DNA from 2 places in the Planctomyces sp. SH-PL14 genome. Region 1 is predicted to be linked to the other one. Evidence: riboswitches for the same ligand, from Rfam matches in the RefSeq annotation. Region 1 holds a riboswitch; the other holds the start of a gene.
What was found. A riboswitch is a leader RNA that binds a small molecule or an ion and turns the genes downstream of it on or off. The one in region 1 is predicted to bind cobalamin.

Region 1 (7,405 bases):
CGAAGACCACGAGGGCGCCCCCCTCGACCAGGTTCTTGACGACCGTTTTCAGCGTCCGACCGATGAGGGCGGAGCGGTCGTAGATGACCTCAATCCGCACTCCCGGCGGAAGCGACGGCTGGATCTCGACGAGCCGCTGCTTGACCCGTTCGACGACCTCCCGCGAGTTCTCGCCGATCAGCATCATGGTCAGCCCGGTGACTGCTTCGCCGCGACCGTCACGGGTGACGGCCCCCTGGCGGGTCATGGGGGCTTCGGTCACGCTCGCGACATCGCGGATGAGGAGAGGGTTGCCGTCCCCTTCCCTCCGTAGCACGATCTCTTCGATGTCCCCCACGTTGCCGAGGAGGGCCTGGCCGCGGATGAACCGCTGTTCATCGTGGTGGACGACGTACCCACCGCCCGCCGAGGCGTTGTTCTCTTCGATCCGGGCGAACAGGTCATCGAGCGTCAGGCCATAGCTGGCGAGGCGGTCCGGGTTCGGGCGGATCTCGAAGGTGCGGTAGAAGCCGCCGTGCGTGTTGACCTCGGTCACCCCGCGGACTTCGCGGAGCTTCGGGACGACATCCCATTCGAGAATCGTCCGGAGCTGCATCGGCGAGTAGGCGTCCCCGCGGACCTCGAACTGAAGGATCTCCCCGAGGGCGGTCGTGAGCGGTCCCAGTTCGGGGGTGCCGTATCCCGCGGGGATCAGCGCGGAAGCCGCGGAGATCCGCTCCGCGACGAGCTGGCGGGCCTGGTAGAGGTTCGTCCCTTCCTGGAAGACGATCGTCACGACCGAGATCCCGAACTTGGAGACGCTGCGGACTTCCTCGACCTTGGGGAGGCCTCCCATCGTCGATTCGACGGGGTAGGTGACATACCGCTCGACCTCGACCGGGGAGAGCGAGCCAGCGTTCGTGATGACCGTCACTTGGACGTTGGTCATGTCCGGAACGGCGTCGATCGGCAGGTGGAGCGCGGCGTTGATCCCCGCCGCAGCCATGAGGAGGGTTCCCGTCAGGACGAGGAACCGGTTCTTGAGCGAAACTTCAATGAGTTGGGAGAGCATGGGGGCGGGGTCCAGGGACTAAGGCCTGGACGGAAGGAGGGAGCGAGGGACCAAGGCCGGGGTCCATGGGCAGCCGCACGGAGGCGCGGGCCGACGGAAGAACCGAGACCAATGCGGAAGAATTCCGGAGCGTTACTCGTCTGCTTCGAGGAGCAGTTCCGACTTCAGAAAGAAGGTCCCGGCAGTGACGACGGCGTCCCCCGCCTGCAGCCCCTCCGTGATCTCGATCCAGTCCCGGTCCTGAAGCCCCGGCTTGACCGGCACCTCCCGGAACGCGCGGTCCCCCTGCGACACGAATACGAAGGCCGAGCCGTCGTGCCGCGTCACCGCGGACTCCGGCACGGCGATCACGGTCCGGCTGGCGTCCACGGGAATCGTCACCCGGACGAACAGCCCCGGCCGGAGCAGCCCGTCCGTGTTGTCGATCGCTCCGATCAGCGGCACCGAGTTCGTCTCCGCCGAGACCTCCCGACCGACGTAGTGGATCTTCGCCGGGAGGATTTTCCCGGCGATGGCCGGCGTTTCGACCGAGAGCGGATCCCCTTCATGAAGCCGGACCGCGGACCAGTCCCGCTCCCGCAGGTCCGCCGCGACCCACAGCCGGCTCGTATCGGCCAGGACGAAGAGCGGCTCGCCGAGCTGCGTCCGCTCCGCCGTCGACACGAGCTTTTGCTCGATCGTCCCGGCGAACGGGGCCTGGATCTCGACCGACGACAGGTCGGACGGGGCGGACTTGGCACTCATGCTCTCCGTGTAGCCGAGCAGCGTGTTGAGATGCTGCCGGCTGACGTCGAGACGCCGCCGGGCGGCTTCGACGCCGACTTCCGACTGCCGGTACGCCTGGCGGCTTTCGAACACCGCCTGCTCCATGGCTCCCTTGAGCCCGGCGTCGGCCGACTCAAGCTCGCTCATCCGCTCGCGGACCATCCGCTGCGGGACGGCGCCGTTGTCGAGGGCCCCCGACACACCCTGAGCCAGCGAATCCGCCAGCCGCAACCGCGAATAGGCCGTCAGCACCCCTTCGCCCCCCTTGCCCAGCGGGACGGATCGGAAGGTATTGCGGATCGCATCAAGCGGGTCCTTGCGGCCGACCGCCTCGCTCAGAGCGAAGATCCCCTCGTTCGTCTTTCCCCGCCAGGAGAGTTCTTCCTCCAGGACCCGCAGCTCCCCCTCGCGCTGGAGGACGTCCGCCCGCGCGGTCCCGACCTCGGGGCTGGAGAGAATCGCCAGAACCTGTCCGGCAACGACAGCGTCTCCCGGCTTCACGAGGACGTCGGCGAGGACTCCGGCGGTCGCGGCACGGACCGAAATGTGCCGGGTGTCGTCGTACTGGAGCCGACCTGGGACCGTGATCGACCGTCCCAGCGACCGGGCCGCGACCGGCTCGACGGCGATGCGGGCCGCCTCCGCTTTCTCAAGTGAAAGGACAACGACAGCCGGAGCGTCCGTCGCTGTCGGGCCGGAGGGCTTGGACTCCCCGGCGGTCGGCTTCTCGGAGGCTTCGGCGGTCGACCGCTGCCAGGGACGATAGACGAGGGCGGCGCCCCCGGCGCCGGCTGCGACGAGCGCAACGACAAGAGAGACGTGACGTCTTTTCATGGGAATCGACTCGGAGGGGCGCAGGCGCAAGCAGGCACGCTACGCAGGAAAGAGAAGACGAGAACGCGGGACAGCATCGGGAAGCCAGCCGGCTCCCCGCCCGGATCTCAGCAGCGGGCCACGCACAACAGGTCGAGACGATTCACCAAGGGACCGGGGGCGTCGCTCGCGGGACGCTCGACCCGGGATGAGTTCTCCGGCTCCGTCACGACGGCCGGTGCCGCAATGGCCCAGTCCAGCACGGCCAGCGGCAACGACATGTCCCCCGTCGGGGAGGCCTTGACCACCGAGACGCCGTAGGCCAGGGACCAGCCTGCGGGGACGGGGGCCTGGTGGTGCCGCTCGGGACAATCTTCACCGCACGGCTCGGACTGGAACTCCGTCAGCAGCAGCAGGTGAAAATGCCAGCCCTGCGGTTCCTGAGTTCGCGTGTGATGGAGCTGACGATGCTCGCTCAGCGCCGCACCGCTTCCGCCGGCTTGACCGTGGCAGTGGATCCAGGGAATCGGCCCGCACCATGAGCCGATCCCGAGCAGGAGGTAGCAGAGGATCTGCACCGTCCGCGTCGGAGAGCCGCTCAGGGGGGAAAGAAAACGAGCCATCACACAATCAGCTTGCGTCGATTCGTCGTTGAAGTCAACGCCGCCTTCCCGGATTCGCAGGCGATCGTCTTCGCTTCGGGGGGCATCCCGCAGGTTGAGGCGGATGTTGCGGAGAAGGGATTCGCCACAGATGAACACAGATAAACACAGATTTGGAAAGGAGACGGTGTGGCGGCCTGTGCGGGGCTCACCCGCGGTCGGCCCGTGCAAAGGCGAGCGAGTCGAGTCATCGGTCCTCTCTCTGATCTGTGTTCATCTGTGGCTTTACTTCTTCTTTTCCTCTTCTGCGAAGTCCGCGGCCAATCAGAACTCGCCCACCAGTTCCTTCCCCTTCCGCGAGAGAAGTGCCGACAAGGTCTGAAGCGCGATGTTCTCCGGACAAAAGCGGACCGAGGCATCGACCATCAGGAAGTTCGCGCCCCCGGCGTGATGGCTGTGGAACTCCTGCCCAAAGTCGCACCCCAGCTTCCCGATGTTCGGGCTGTTGTTCGCAACCTGGCACGACGCGAACCTCGTCATCCCCGCGGTGCCGAACCGCCCGTTCAGCGGTGCGCTCTGATCGAAGTAGTTCTTATGCCCCGCCCACAGACCGTGGATCGCCTCGGGGGCCTCGCCGAGCAGGACCGTGTTGCTCGTGCCATCGAGAATGTCGCGGATCCCAATGCTCGTCTCCCCTGCCCCGCGGATGACGCCGCGGCCGAAGCCGTCGGTGTCCCCCAGGTCGGCGTACGAGTTCTGGCAGTTGCTCATCGGGTAGCAGCGGAGCCCCCGCTCACCCCAGTTTCCGCCGTAGTCGCTCCGTCCCATCTTCGGATGGGTCGCGTTGTCGCCATTCGACTTCAGGTCGCCGGCGCCCGGGTTCGAGGGGCAGATAAAGACCGGCAGGACCGTCGCGCAGAGCGCCGCGTTATCGGCGTGAAGGTAAGGCTCATTCTGGTTGTATCGGTGAAAGAGCCCCGTCTGATCGAGATGTGGCAGGATCGCGTTCCCCCAGCTCACGACGCGACCGGCGCGGGCCCCGGCGGTGACCCACAGCGCGGGGGATCCCATCCCGCCGCCATAGCCCCCCTTCGGAAACATCCCGCACGACTCGTGGTAGTTGTTGAGTGCCAGGCCGAGCTGCTTGAGGTGATTGCGGCACTGGGTCTGCCGCGCCGATTCCCGGGCCTGCTGCACCGCCGGGAGGAGGATGGCTACGAGGACCGCAATGATGGCGATCACGACGAGCAGCTCGATGAGGGTAAACCCGCGATACCGGGAATTCCGGCGCGAGAGAGACCGGCGCGCGCAGCCACAGACAGAAGCGTAAGACATGGAGAGCCGTCCTTTCCGGGCCAGGCGGTTCGGCCGCGCGGAAAGGCACCGATGTCGACAATGACACCTGGGACATGCCCTCCACGGATGTCTTCAGGCCGAAACATCGCATGGCAGTCCCGTCGGGCCGTATTCTGGCTTGCGAGTCAGACGGTCCCGGACGCCTTCCCACCGACGTGATGTCGGCAGTGGCATAGTGTCCGGGACCTCCTCGCTTACAGCGGCGGTCCCGCGCCGGATTCGCACCGGCTTCCTGTCCGATCCAGGGGATCGAACGCCCAACGGGGTTGAGTGGGCGAACCATAGGAGGGGCGTGCAGTGAATTCAATCCGCCTTCAAAGCACCGGGTCCAGGGGCACCCTGGTGGGGGATGCAAGGGGGCAACGCCCTCTTGCCCGCCGGAGGCCTGGCGGTCGAGAGATGTCTGAAGGAGTGAGTGTCCAAACGCGGACACCGTGCCGGATGCCCCTTCACCAACCCGCGGAGATTGCAAAGCGAGCGGTGAGTTCTCAACGCCGGTACCACAAAGGGGACGTCCGTTGCGTGCCAAGGTTCCTCACAGGAGTGCCTCCGGCGGCAAGGGGTTGCCCCCTTGACCCCGGCTGCCGTCGCACGTTGGGTCTGAGGAAGCAAAGCCGTGCCGGCAAGATCGCGGTGCTTGTGAACTTGAGCCTTAGGCGGCTTTGTGAATCCGCCGAAGGAGGCCGTTGACATTCCGTTAACCCACGATATCTTGCCTCGCGTTGCTGGTCGGGCACCATCACTTGTGGTGTCCGCGAAAGAGGGAACACCGGTGCAAAACCGGGACTGCCCCGCAGCGGTAAGCGGAAACGACCGCCGTCATGGCACTGGATCTTCAGGTCCGGGAAGCGACGGCCAGTAGGCGCGAGCCCCCCTTCATCAGTCCGATGGAGACGGGAACTCGCACGTCCGCGAGTCCGAAGACCTGCCGGCAACGGAGCGGTGTGGCGTTCACGAGGAAGGGCAGTTGTTGCTGCCAGCCCACCCCGCTGTCGAACGGAGCCTTCGTGGGAAAGGGCGGCCGAGGATGATGTCTGGCGGTATCGCTTTACGCGCATCGAGTGTCCGGCTTGGGACACCCCCTCTGTTCTCCCGGCTCCCGCGGGGCGTTTCTAAACGCACCTCCGCACTCTGGCCGTCCCGCGACGGCTGAGCCCTCGTGAGTGTCTCTCCTCCGGACCGCTGAACCGATTCTCTTCAGCGATCTCTCGGTTCGATCCAACGCGCCCCCGTTGCGTCGGCCGTTCACCTACTTTCCTCTCTTCGGACTGGATGGATTCATGCTGCGCGCCCCTCACGAATGGGTTGTCCGCAAACGCGACGGCCGAGTCGTCTCCTTCGACCTGGCCCGGATTCAGAACGCCATCGCCAACGCCTTCCGCGCCGAGCTGAACCTCGCCGCCGGTCAGCCGCTCGACGCGGATGTCCAGCAGGAGATCGCCGATGTGGCGCGGTCGGTCGGCGACGACATCGGCGTAGCGGCCAGCCGGCCCGAGGGGATCGATGTCGAGAGAATCCAGGACCTCGTGGAGATGGGGCTCATGGCCTGCGGCCAGTACCGCGTCGCCCGCCGCTACATCATCTACCGCTCCGAGCACGCCAAGATGCGGCTCATCCGGGGCGAGGTTCCGGTCGCCGACGAGACGCCGGTCGTCCATGTCGTCCTGCCGGACGGAACCCGCGTCCCGTTCGATCCGCAGCGGGCCCGGAAGCGGATCGCCGAGGCGTGCCGCGGGTTCGAGACGATCGTCTCCGTCGATGAGCTGGTCGACGAAGTCATCCGCTCTGTCTTCGACGGGATCGCGCTCGCCGAGGTGTACCGCGTCCAGATCCTCGCCGCCCGATCACGGATCGAGCGCGATCCGGCGTTCGACGTCGTTGCCTCGCGGCTGATGCGAAACGTCATTTATCAGGAGGTCCTCGGCGAGACGCCTGAGGCCCGGTCGCTGACGGCCGTGCACCGAGACCAGTTTGAGCATTCGATCATCGATGGGATCCGGGCGGGACGACTCGCGCCGGAACTGCGGAGCTTTGATCTCGGCCGCCTGGCCGTGGCGATGAAGCCGGAGCGGGACGACCAGTTCCGCTACCTGGGCCTGCAGGCGATTTATGACCGCTACCTGCTGCATATCGGCGGGCGGCGCATCGAGACACCGCAGTTCTTCTGGATGCGGGTCGCGATGGGACTGGCGATCCAGGAGCCGGAGGACCGCGAAGCCCGGGCGATCGAGTTCTACGAAGTGCTCTCGACGTTCCGGTTCACCTCCGCCACGCCGACGCTGTTCAACTCGGCGACACCGCATCCGCAGCTCAGTTCGTGCTACCTGAGCACCGTCGACGATGACCTGGAACACATTTTCAAGGTCGTCTCGGATAACGCGAAGCTCTCGAAGTGGGCCGGCGGTCTCGGGAACGACTGGACCCGCATCCGGGCCACGAACTCGCATATCCACGGGACGAACGGAAAGAGCCAGGGAGTCATCCCGTTTCTCAAGGTGGTGAACGACGCGGCTGTCGCGGTGAACCAGGGAGGCAAGCGGAAGGGGGCGGTCTGCTCGTATCTCGAAACGTGGCACCTCGACGTCGAAGAGTTCCTTGACCTCCGCAAGAACACCGGAGACGAACGCCGCCGCACGCATGACATGCATACGGCAAACTGGATTCCCGACCTGTTCCTCCAGCGGGTCCGGCAGAACGGCTCCTGGACCCTGTTCAGCCCCGACGAAGTACCGGACCTGCACGATCTCTACGGCCGCGCGTTCCAGGAACGGTACGAGCATTACGAGCGGCTCGCCGACGGGGGGGAGATCCCGCTCTT
Region 2 (7,405 bases), 1.9 Mb from region 1:
GCATCGCTTCGAAGGGGTCGAGATCCATGAACTGCTGAAGCGGGTCGAGGTCTCGACCGGCGAGGACCTCCGTGGACCGCGGATGAGGGAACTCGTCACCATCGAAGGGGCGGACGGCTACAGCGTCGCCTATTCGATCGGAGAGCTCTCGCCCAAGTTCACGGACCGGAAGATCCTGCTCGCCGACCGGATCGACGGCATGCCGCTCGCCGCGGAGACGGGGCCGTACCGGGTCATCGTGGAGGGAGACAAACGCCACTCCCGCTGGGTCCGCAACGTGGCGCGGATCCGAGTGCTCGACAGCGCGCAGCTTGTCCGTCCGGCGCAGGACCGATAGGGCGCTCCGAAGTCTGACTCCGCCCTGTTCCCGGAGCCGCGTGACGCACACCGCACGGCGAAGGTTTTCCCAATCCCGAACGGAAACTCCTTCGTCCTTCTCCCTTGGGAACGCTACGATGCCGGGAGCAGCGTTCCTGTTCTCCCGGCTGTCTGGACGTGAGGATCCGGCGTCTCCCGCCCGAGGATTCCCGCGGCTGCCAGGGGAAGGACGAAGACGCTCCGGACACGGGAGACTCACACCATGCGCATCGCCATCGGATCGGATCACGCCGGGTTTGATTACAAGGAACGTCTCAAGCTGTTCCTGATCGAGGCGGGGCACGTCGTCGAGGACTTCGGCACCTACTCCGACAAGTCCTGCGACTATCCCGAGTTCATTCGTCCGACGGCGGAAGCGGTCGCGGCTGGCGACTTCGACCGCGGCATCGTGCTGGGGGGAAGCGGAAACGGCGAGGCGATCGTCGCCAACCGCGTCCCCGGTATCCGCTGCGCTCTGTGCTGGTCGCTTCAGACCGCCAAGTGGGGCCGCGAGCACAACAACGCCAACTGCCTCGCCATCGGGCAGCGGACGATCACGTTCGACGAAGCGAAAGCGATCGTCGAGACCTGGATCGAAACCCCGTTCGAGGGGGGGCGACACGAACGCCGGATCCAGATGATCGACAACCCTCCGCCCGCGGCGGCCGGTAAAAAAAAAGATTGAGGGTTCCGCTCCCGCACCGGGCTGACCTTGTCGAGACCGCGGCGCTCGCCTGCATCTACTGCGGCGAGACGATCACGGTTCCGGTCGACATCTCCGCCGGATCGTCCCAGCAGTTCACCGAAGAGTGCCCGGCCTGCAGCCGTGAAGTGACGCTCCTCGTTACGATTGACCGGGAAGGGGAGGTCAGTCTGCGGTCGGATCCGCACTATCCGTAGCCGATGTCGGCGGCATTTTCGCGGGCGCCGCGTGAGCAACGTCGTCCCTGGTGGCAGGCGTTGTTGGGGGAGGCATTCGCCGATTGGTGGCCGCCCCAATGCTGTCTCACCGGGTCCAGGGGCACCCTGGTGGGGGATGCAAGGGGGCAACGCCCTCTTGCCCGCCGGAGGCCTGGCCGTCGAGAGATGTCTGAAGGAGTGAGTGTCCAAGCGCGGACAACGTTCCGGATGCCCCCTCACCAACCCGCGGGGATTGCATCGCGAGCGGTGTGATGTGAGGGAGTCCTCAACGCGGGTGCCACAAAGGGGACATCCGTTGTTTACCACGGTTCCTCATGGAAGAGGCCTCCGGCGGCAAGGGGTTGCCCCCTTGACCCCGGCTGCCGGCGAGGACGCTGTTGGATCCATCGCGAAAAGCCGTTCCGTCCCTCGTTCACCGACCACCATCCAGCGACCGCACCCGGCCTGTTTGCGGGGCACGGCCGGACATTTACGGCATCGGCGCTCCCCGTTAGACTTCCGCTCCTGCCACGTCAGGAAGCACCTGTAGCTCAATTGGATAGAGCATCGGTCTTCGGAACCGAGGGTTGGGGGTTCGAATCCCTCCGGGTGCACTTCTTCAATCTCGTCCTGGTGGCTGCCCAGAGGCGAACTCTTCCAGTGCCGTGGCGGTCAACTCGTTGCCCGTGGGCCCGGCAAATCTCTCTGAAGCCCGCGTGGCGTGCTGCTTCATCCCAGCATCGCCCAGGCAGCGTCCGATGACGGTGGCGACGCGGCGCCCGACGAAGCTCCCTCTCGGGATGGAGGTTCCGGCCTGCAGTCGTTCGATCCGCTGTACGTTGTCGAACTGGTCGTGGCTGAGGGGGACGATGATCTGCGGAATCCCCGCCTGAAGCGCTCGCGCTGTTGTGCCGATTCCGCCGTGGTGGACCAGGAGGGCGCTCCGTCGCAGCACGTCGAGCAAGGGAGCGTAACGTTCGTGGCGGACGTGGTCGGGCAGGGGCTCGGGAAGCTGTTCGGGGTACTTCGTCAGCAGGAGGCCGCGGCAGCCCAGGATCCGGCACGCGTCGACCGCCCCGCGGAAGAGGGGCGCTCCGTGGATCATCGCCGACCCGAACGTGAAGACGACCGGCGGCGGACCCGCGTCCAGCCAGTCCTTGAGATCGCCCGGGAGCTCGCCGGCGGCGTCCTCCTGAACGAATCCAGTCTGCTGGAAGTGGCCCGGCCAGTCGGGGGCGTCGGCGTACCACTTGGGGAAGAGGCCCAGGATTCGCTCAGGGGAATGGATCCAGTCCTTGAGATAGCGGTGGTGCTCCGGGAGGCCGAGTTCCTTGCGAAACCGCGAGAGGGTCGTCGAAAGGTGGCCGTCGACGACCCGGTCTCCCAGCCAGAAGAATCCACGGACGACGCCGCGGGGAACCCAGGTGGGAAACCGCACTCCCGCCAGGACCGGCGGATCGACGAAGCTCCGCAGCATGCACGGCTGGAGGTGGAGCGTTGCCAGCTTGAGTCCGGGGTGGGTCTCCTTGGCGACGCGGGCTCCCATGGCGAGGCTTCCGGCTGCCACGACGCCGGAGGGGTGACGTTCGTGGAACTCTGTCGTGAGACGGTGTCCTGCGCGGATTCCCTCGTAGACGTCGGGATCGGCGAAGACGACCTTAGTGCCGCGGCTCGGGTGCCAGAGGTCGGGGTTGCGGAGGATCCGGTTGTACTGCTCGATGGTGCCGAGCGGACTGAACTGCAGCCCGGCCTGTTCGACAGGCTCGCGGAAGTATTCGCCGGTGGCGAGGGTCACGCTGTGGCCGCGTGACTGGAGTTCTCGCCCGATTCCGATGAAGGGATTGACATCTCCCGAGCTTCCTTGGGGCAGGAGCAGAAATTCCATGGGACCGGCCTGATCGAGTTGCGACTGGGGTCCTGCAAGATGAGGCGGGGCGGCCGCACTGACAAGCTCAGGCGGGCAGGCCCAATGGGATGCTGGCTCGAGCGACGTCCTCGCCCGCGCGGCTCCGTTAGCTCAAACCCATCGTGACGGCAGCCGGGGTCAAGGGCCAAAGAAACGACACGGACCCTTGCCCGCCGGAGGCACTTCCATGAGGAACCATAGTACACAACGGATGTCCGCTTTGTGGTACCAGCGTTGAGGACTCCCTCACATCGCACCGCTGGCGTTGCAATCCCTGCGGGTTGGTGAGGGGGCATCCGACACGTCGTCCGCGCTTGGACACGCGCTCCTTCAGACATCTCTCGACGGCCAAGCCTCCGGCGGGCAAAGGGGCGTTGCCCCTCTGCACTCCCCACCAGGGTGCCCCTGGACCCGGTGAGACTGCGAGCAGCAACCGCGCTACCGACGGACCGGCACCGTCGAATACAGCGCTATGTCCGGATCAACCTCGTCGTCGTATTCCTCGGTATCCGGCTCACTGTAGGCCCGACGGGGGAGGGCCGCGCTCGAGAGATCGATCCGCACATGGATGATCCGCCGCGGACCGACCGCCTCTTCCGCCAGACGCTTCAGCTTGCGGTCCTGCAGATAAAGAAGGGCGACCGCCCCGACCGCGCTCGATCCCAGAAACAACACACCGGCCGCCGCCAGCCACGGCGCGCGGGACAGAAACAGGTACGCAAAGGTCGAAGCGAAACCGGTCCCGGTCATCCATTTGATGAGCCCGACGAGACGGCGATGGCAACCCCAGGTTTCGGGCTGCTCCAGAAGCGTAGGAATTGACGCACTGCGCCTGGCCATGCGGAATCCTGCAAAGAAGGAGATTCCGAAGGAATGCCACAACAACATCGCGAACGCGACGAAGGGACGGGTTGAGCGCAGCTCACAAGCTAACCGCCCGAAATCGGAAAGAGAAGCGCCGACTTCGAGATTCGACGACGGGTGCCGGCTCGAGCTCTCGGATCGGCCGCACGCCGGCGAGCCGCAAACGGAGCCCACCGCGCGGCTTCTGACATAGCCAAAGAAAAACTGGAGCGGAGAGGGGGGGATTCGAACCCCCGGTCCCCTTTCGGAGACACAGCATTTCCAGTGCTGCACAATCGGCCGCTCTGCCACCTCTCCGAACGTGAATTCACGTCAGCCCGGGATGACAAAACCTGCCCGCAACAGGAGTCGCGGGCCGGCTGTTTCCCGATGTCTTATTCGGCGGCTGCCTTGGCCGCGGCGAGGTCCGCGTCTCGCTGTTCGACGGCGGAGAGAGCGTTGAGACGGTTGGTGATCGACCGAACCTTGGCGCGGAGGTTCCGCCAGATGGGGTCCTTGCGCTCGCTGTCCGCGACGCCCTTTCCGTAGGCATCCAAACGGGTTTTCGCCTCGCCCAACTGGCGTTCCAACGAGGTCCGGTTCGACATCTCTAGCCTCAGTCCAACTTCTCTGAAAAACGGTCGAGTCCCGCAGTCTCTCAGAACAGGCCGGTTGTTGCAACGACAGCGGAAACGCTTTTGTGGTTCGCTGCTTGCGGGGCTCGGTTCCGTAGCGTAGTGGTCTTGTGTTCAGGGGTTGTCGCGGGGGAATTCGGCAGCGAAGCCCAGGCGGAGGTCGAGAAGCGAAGGAGACTCTCCAACAGTGAGCGTCAGCAGCGAGCAGCGTTCCAACCGCTGTGTTCCAAAGAGGTTGGAACACCAATTGATGCTAGGTGTTCACTGATGGCGAGGAGACCGCGCGCAGCCTGAAAGCCCGATGGTGACATGCCCCAGACAGACGGCGTTGGCGGGGAAATCGCGGGACGCCGATTGACGGCCGGCAGCCGGGTGGTACCTTTTGCCCCGGTATCGGGTGCCCGACAGGGTTGTCGGGAGAATAGGGAAGACGGTGTAACTCCGTCGCGGTCCCGCCGCTGTAACCGGGGACGACAGTCAGTTGAGAAGCCGATGGATTCCGTCCATCGCTTCCGCCACTGCGACGCAGGTCGCGGGAAGGTCTGACTGAAGAACGATCCGGAAGCCAGAAGACCTGCCTGATATCGCCGTCCGCCGGCCTGTTTGCCCGGCGGAGGCCTGTTTTGTCGGTCCCCTCGCGGAAAGGGCGTCGGCGTTCGCGGTCCGGCCCCCTTCTGATCGGGCTTCTCCGCGCTTCGCTTGCGCGGCTTTCCTCGTCCGGTGCGCGATTCACCGTCTGACAAGGAATTTTCGAATGGCTTCCCGTTTCCGGTCCCGCCGTGGTTTCACGCTGATCGAGCTGCTCGTCGTCATCGCCATCATCGCGGTGCTCGTCTCCATCCTCCTCCCCGCCGTCCAGCAGGCCCGCGCTGCCGCCCGCACGTCGGACTGCCGGAACCGGCTCCGGCAGCTCGTCATCGCCATGCACAACTACGCCGAGACGTACGGCGACCGGCTGATCCCCTACATCGTCGAGGACCAGGCACGGCTCAACTACCTGCAGACCTACGGCGGGAAGCAGGGGATGGCGCAGTACTGGTTCGGAACGGTCAACTACGACGAGCCGGTCATCAGCAAGCAGCTCGACTTCCGGAGCAGTCCGCTGGGACAGTTCATGGAGACGAACTATGCCACCTTCCAGTGTCCGGACTTCGGCCCCTCGCAGATGCAGAAAGTGCGGTTCGGGCGGCCGGCGAGCGGATACGCCTACAACGGCTACTTCCTCTCCCGGAGCGGGGGGCTGGACTACCTTCCGCCGAGCTGGGCCGCTCAGCCGTCGGCGAAGCAGCTCAGCGTCCGTCTTGCGGACGTGAAGCAGACGACGCAAACGATCGCCTTTGCCGATAGCGCGGCGGTTCTCTGCGAGGATTTCGCCTGCACCTCCAGTCCTCTGCAGGAAAACTGGATTCTCGAGCCGCCGAGCAACGATCTTCCGACGATGCACTTCCGGCACAACGGCGTCGCGAACATCGCCTACGTCGACGGCCACGTCGAATCGTCCGGGACCCGGGCTTTCGTGACGCCGTCGTTCGGCGATGGCGCCAAGATGGACCGGGAGCAGCTCGGGTATCTCTCCGACCGTCTGGGCAATACGAACTTCCAGGATGAATGGTACGACCTGAAGTAGGCAGCAACCTGGAGAAGCGAGGTTCAGTCCATTCCGCGAGGCGGTCATGCGGTTTCTGATATTTGTCGCGCTCGCACTGTGCTGTTCCTGCGCCGCGGAAACTCCGGCCGACCCCGAGCGCGGGGGGCAGATGGTCTATATCGACACCGCGACCGAGCAGCCGTTCGTCGCCAACATCTCTCGCGAGTTCCCGGCCCTTCATCCCGACAGCGGCGAGCGGACGCTCATCCCCGCGCTGTACTGCCCGACCTGCCAGAAGTGGTATCCGGCCCCTCCGGTGGAAGTTCTCCAGCGAAACCCGGCCGCGGCGAAGTGTCCCAAGTCGGGAGATGTCATGACGGCCAACGGGCCCTGGCCGACCGCTCCTGCCAAGTGATCCGAATGGCGGCGGCCGCCGTTCCTGGCCTCGATGCGTTCTCGGGGGTGTCGCGTTACGATGCCTGAGAACGTCCCCCCTTGCGACCGGTTGGTTGCGGGGATGGTGGGGCGGGGGATGGAGCAATGTCGGCCGAACTGGTCCAACTCGAAATGCTGGCGCAGATCGACGATCTGCGGGACCGCGTGCAGACCTGGGCCGCGCAGGAGTCCCCCTGGGTGCCGGTCCAGCGGAGCCAGGCTCTCCTCCGCCGTGTGCTGACTCGCGTCGAAACGCTGCGGATCCGCCTGGAGACGCCGCTCGTTGTCGCGACCTTCGGCGGGACAGGGACCGGGAAGAGCACGCTCGTCAACGCTCTCGTCGGGGCCGAGGTGACTGCTTCGGGGCGGCAGCGGCCGACGACCAAGAAGCCGCAGATCATCTGCCACACCGAGACCGACGCCCGGCTCCTCGGCCTGCCGCTCGATGAGTGCGAGCTGGTCCAGCGGGACGCCGAGATCCTCCGCGACATCGTGATCCTCGATTGTCCCGACCCGGACACGAACGAGACCGAGACCGCCGGCAGCAACCTCGCCCGGCTGCACGCGCTGCTGCCCTACTGCGATGTGCTGATCTACTGCTCGACCCAGCAGAAGTACCGCTCGAACCGCGTTGTGACGGAACTGGGACAGGCGGCGGCCGGATGCCGGCTCGTCTTCGTCCAGACGCACGCCGATCTCGACGAGGACATCCGGGACGACTGGCGGCAGCAGCTCCGGAGC

Region 2: it holds a riboswitch for cobalamin, as region 1 does, so the genes downstream of both, VT03_RS27155 (prepilin-type N-terminal cleavage/methylation domain-containing protein) here and VT03_RS02360 (DUF1559 domain-containing protein) in region 1, are expected to answer to the same signal.

What each region holds. Positions count from the first base shown of each region.
Region 1 is NZ_CP011270.1:560,762-568,166, forward strand. It holds gene VT03_RS02345 (efflux RND transporter permease subunit) at 1-1,051, opposite strand, end outside; gene VT03_RS02350 (efflux RND transporter periplasmic adaptor subunit) at 1,184-2,650, opposite strand; gene VT03_RS02355 (hypothetical protein) at 2,758-3,252, opposite strand; gene VT03_RS02360 (DUF1559 domain-containing protein) at 3,556-4,566, opposite strand; cobalamin riboswitch at 4,674-4,863, opposite strand; cobalamin riboswitch at 5,297-5,535, shown strand; gene VT03_RS02365 (ribonucleoside-diphosphate reductase subunit alpha) at 5,868-7,405, shown strand, end outside.
Region 2 is NZ_CP011270.1:7,061,406-7,068,810, forward strand. It holds gene VT03_RS27110 (molybdopterin-dependent oxidoreductase) at 1-337, shown strand, start outside; gene rpiB (ribose 5-phosphate isomerase B) at 581-1,042, shown strand; gene VT03_RS27120 (CPXCG motif-containing cysteine-rich protein) at 1,039-1,257, shown strand; tRNA gene VT03_RS27125 (tRNA-Arg) at 1,798-1,871, shown strand; gene VT03_RS27130 (glycosyltransferase) at 1,877-3,142, opposite strand; gene VT03_RS27135 (hypothetical protein) at 3,602-4,003, opposite strand; tRNA gene VT03_RS27145 (tRNA-Ser) at 4,238-4,324, opposite strand; gene VT03_RS27150 (hypothetical protein) at 4,402-4,614, opposite strand; cobalamin riboswitch at 5,020-5,238, shown strand; gene VT03_RS27155 (prepilin-type N-terminal cleavage/methylation domain-containing protein) at 5,396-6,268, shown strand; gene VT03_RS27160 (hypothetical protein) at 6,315-6,644, shown strand; gene VT03_RS27165 (GTPase) at 6,770-7,405, shown strand, end outside.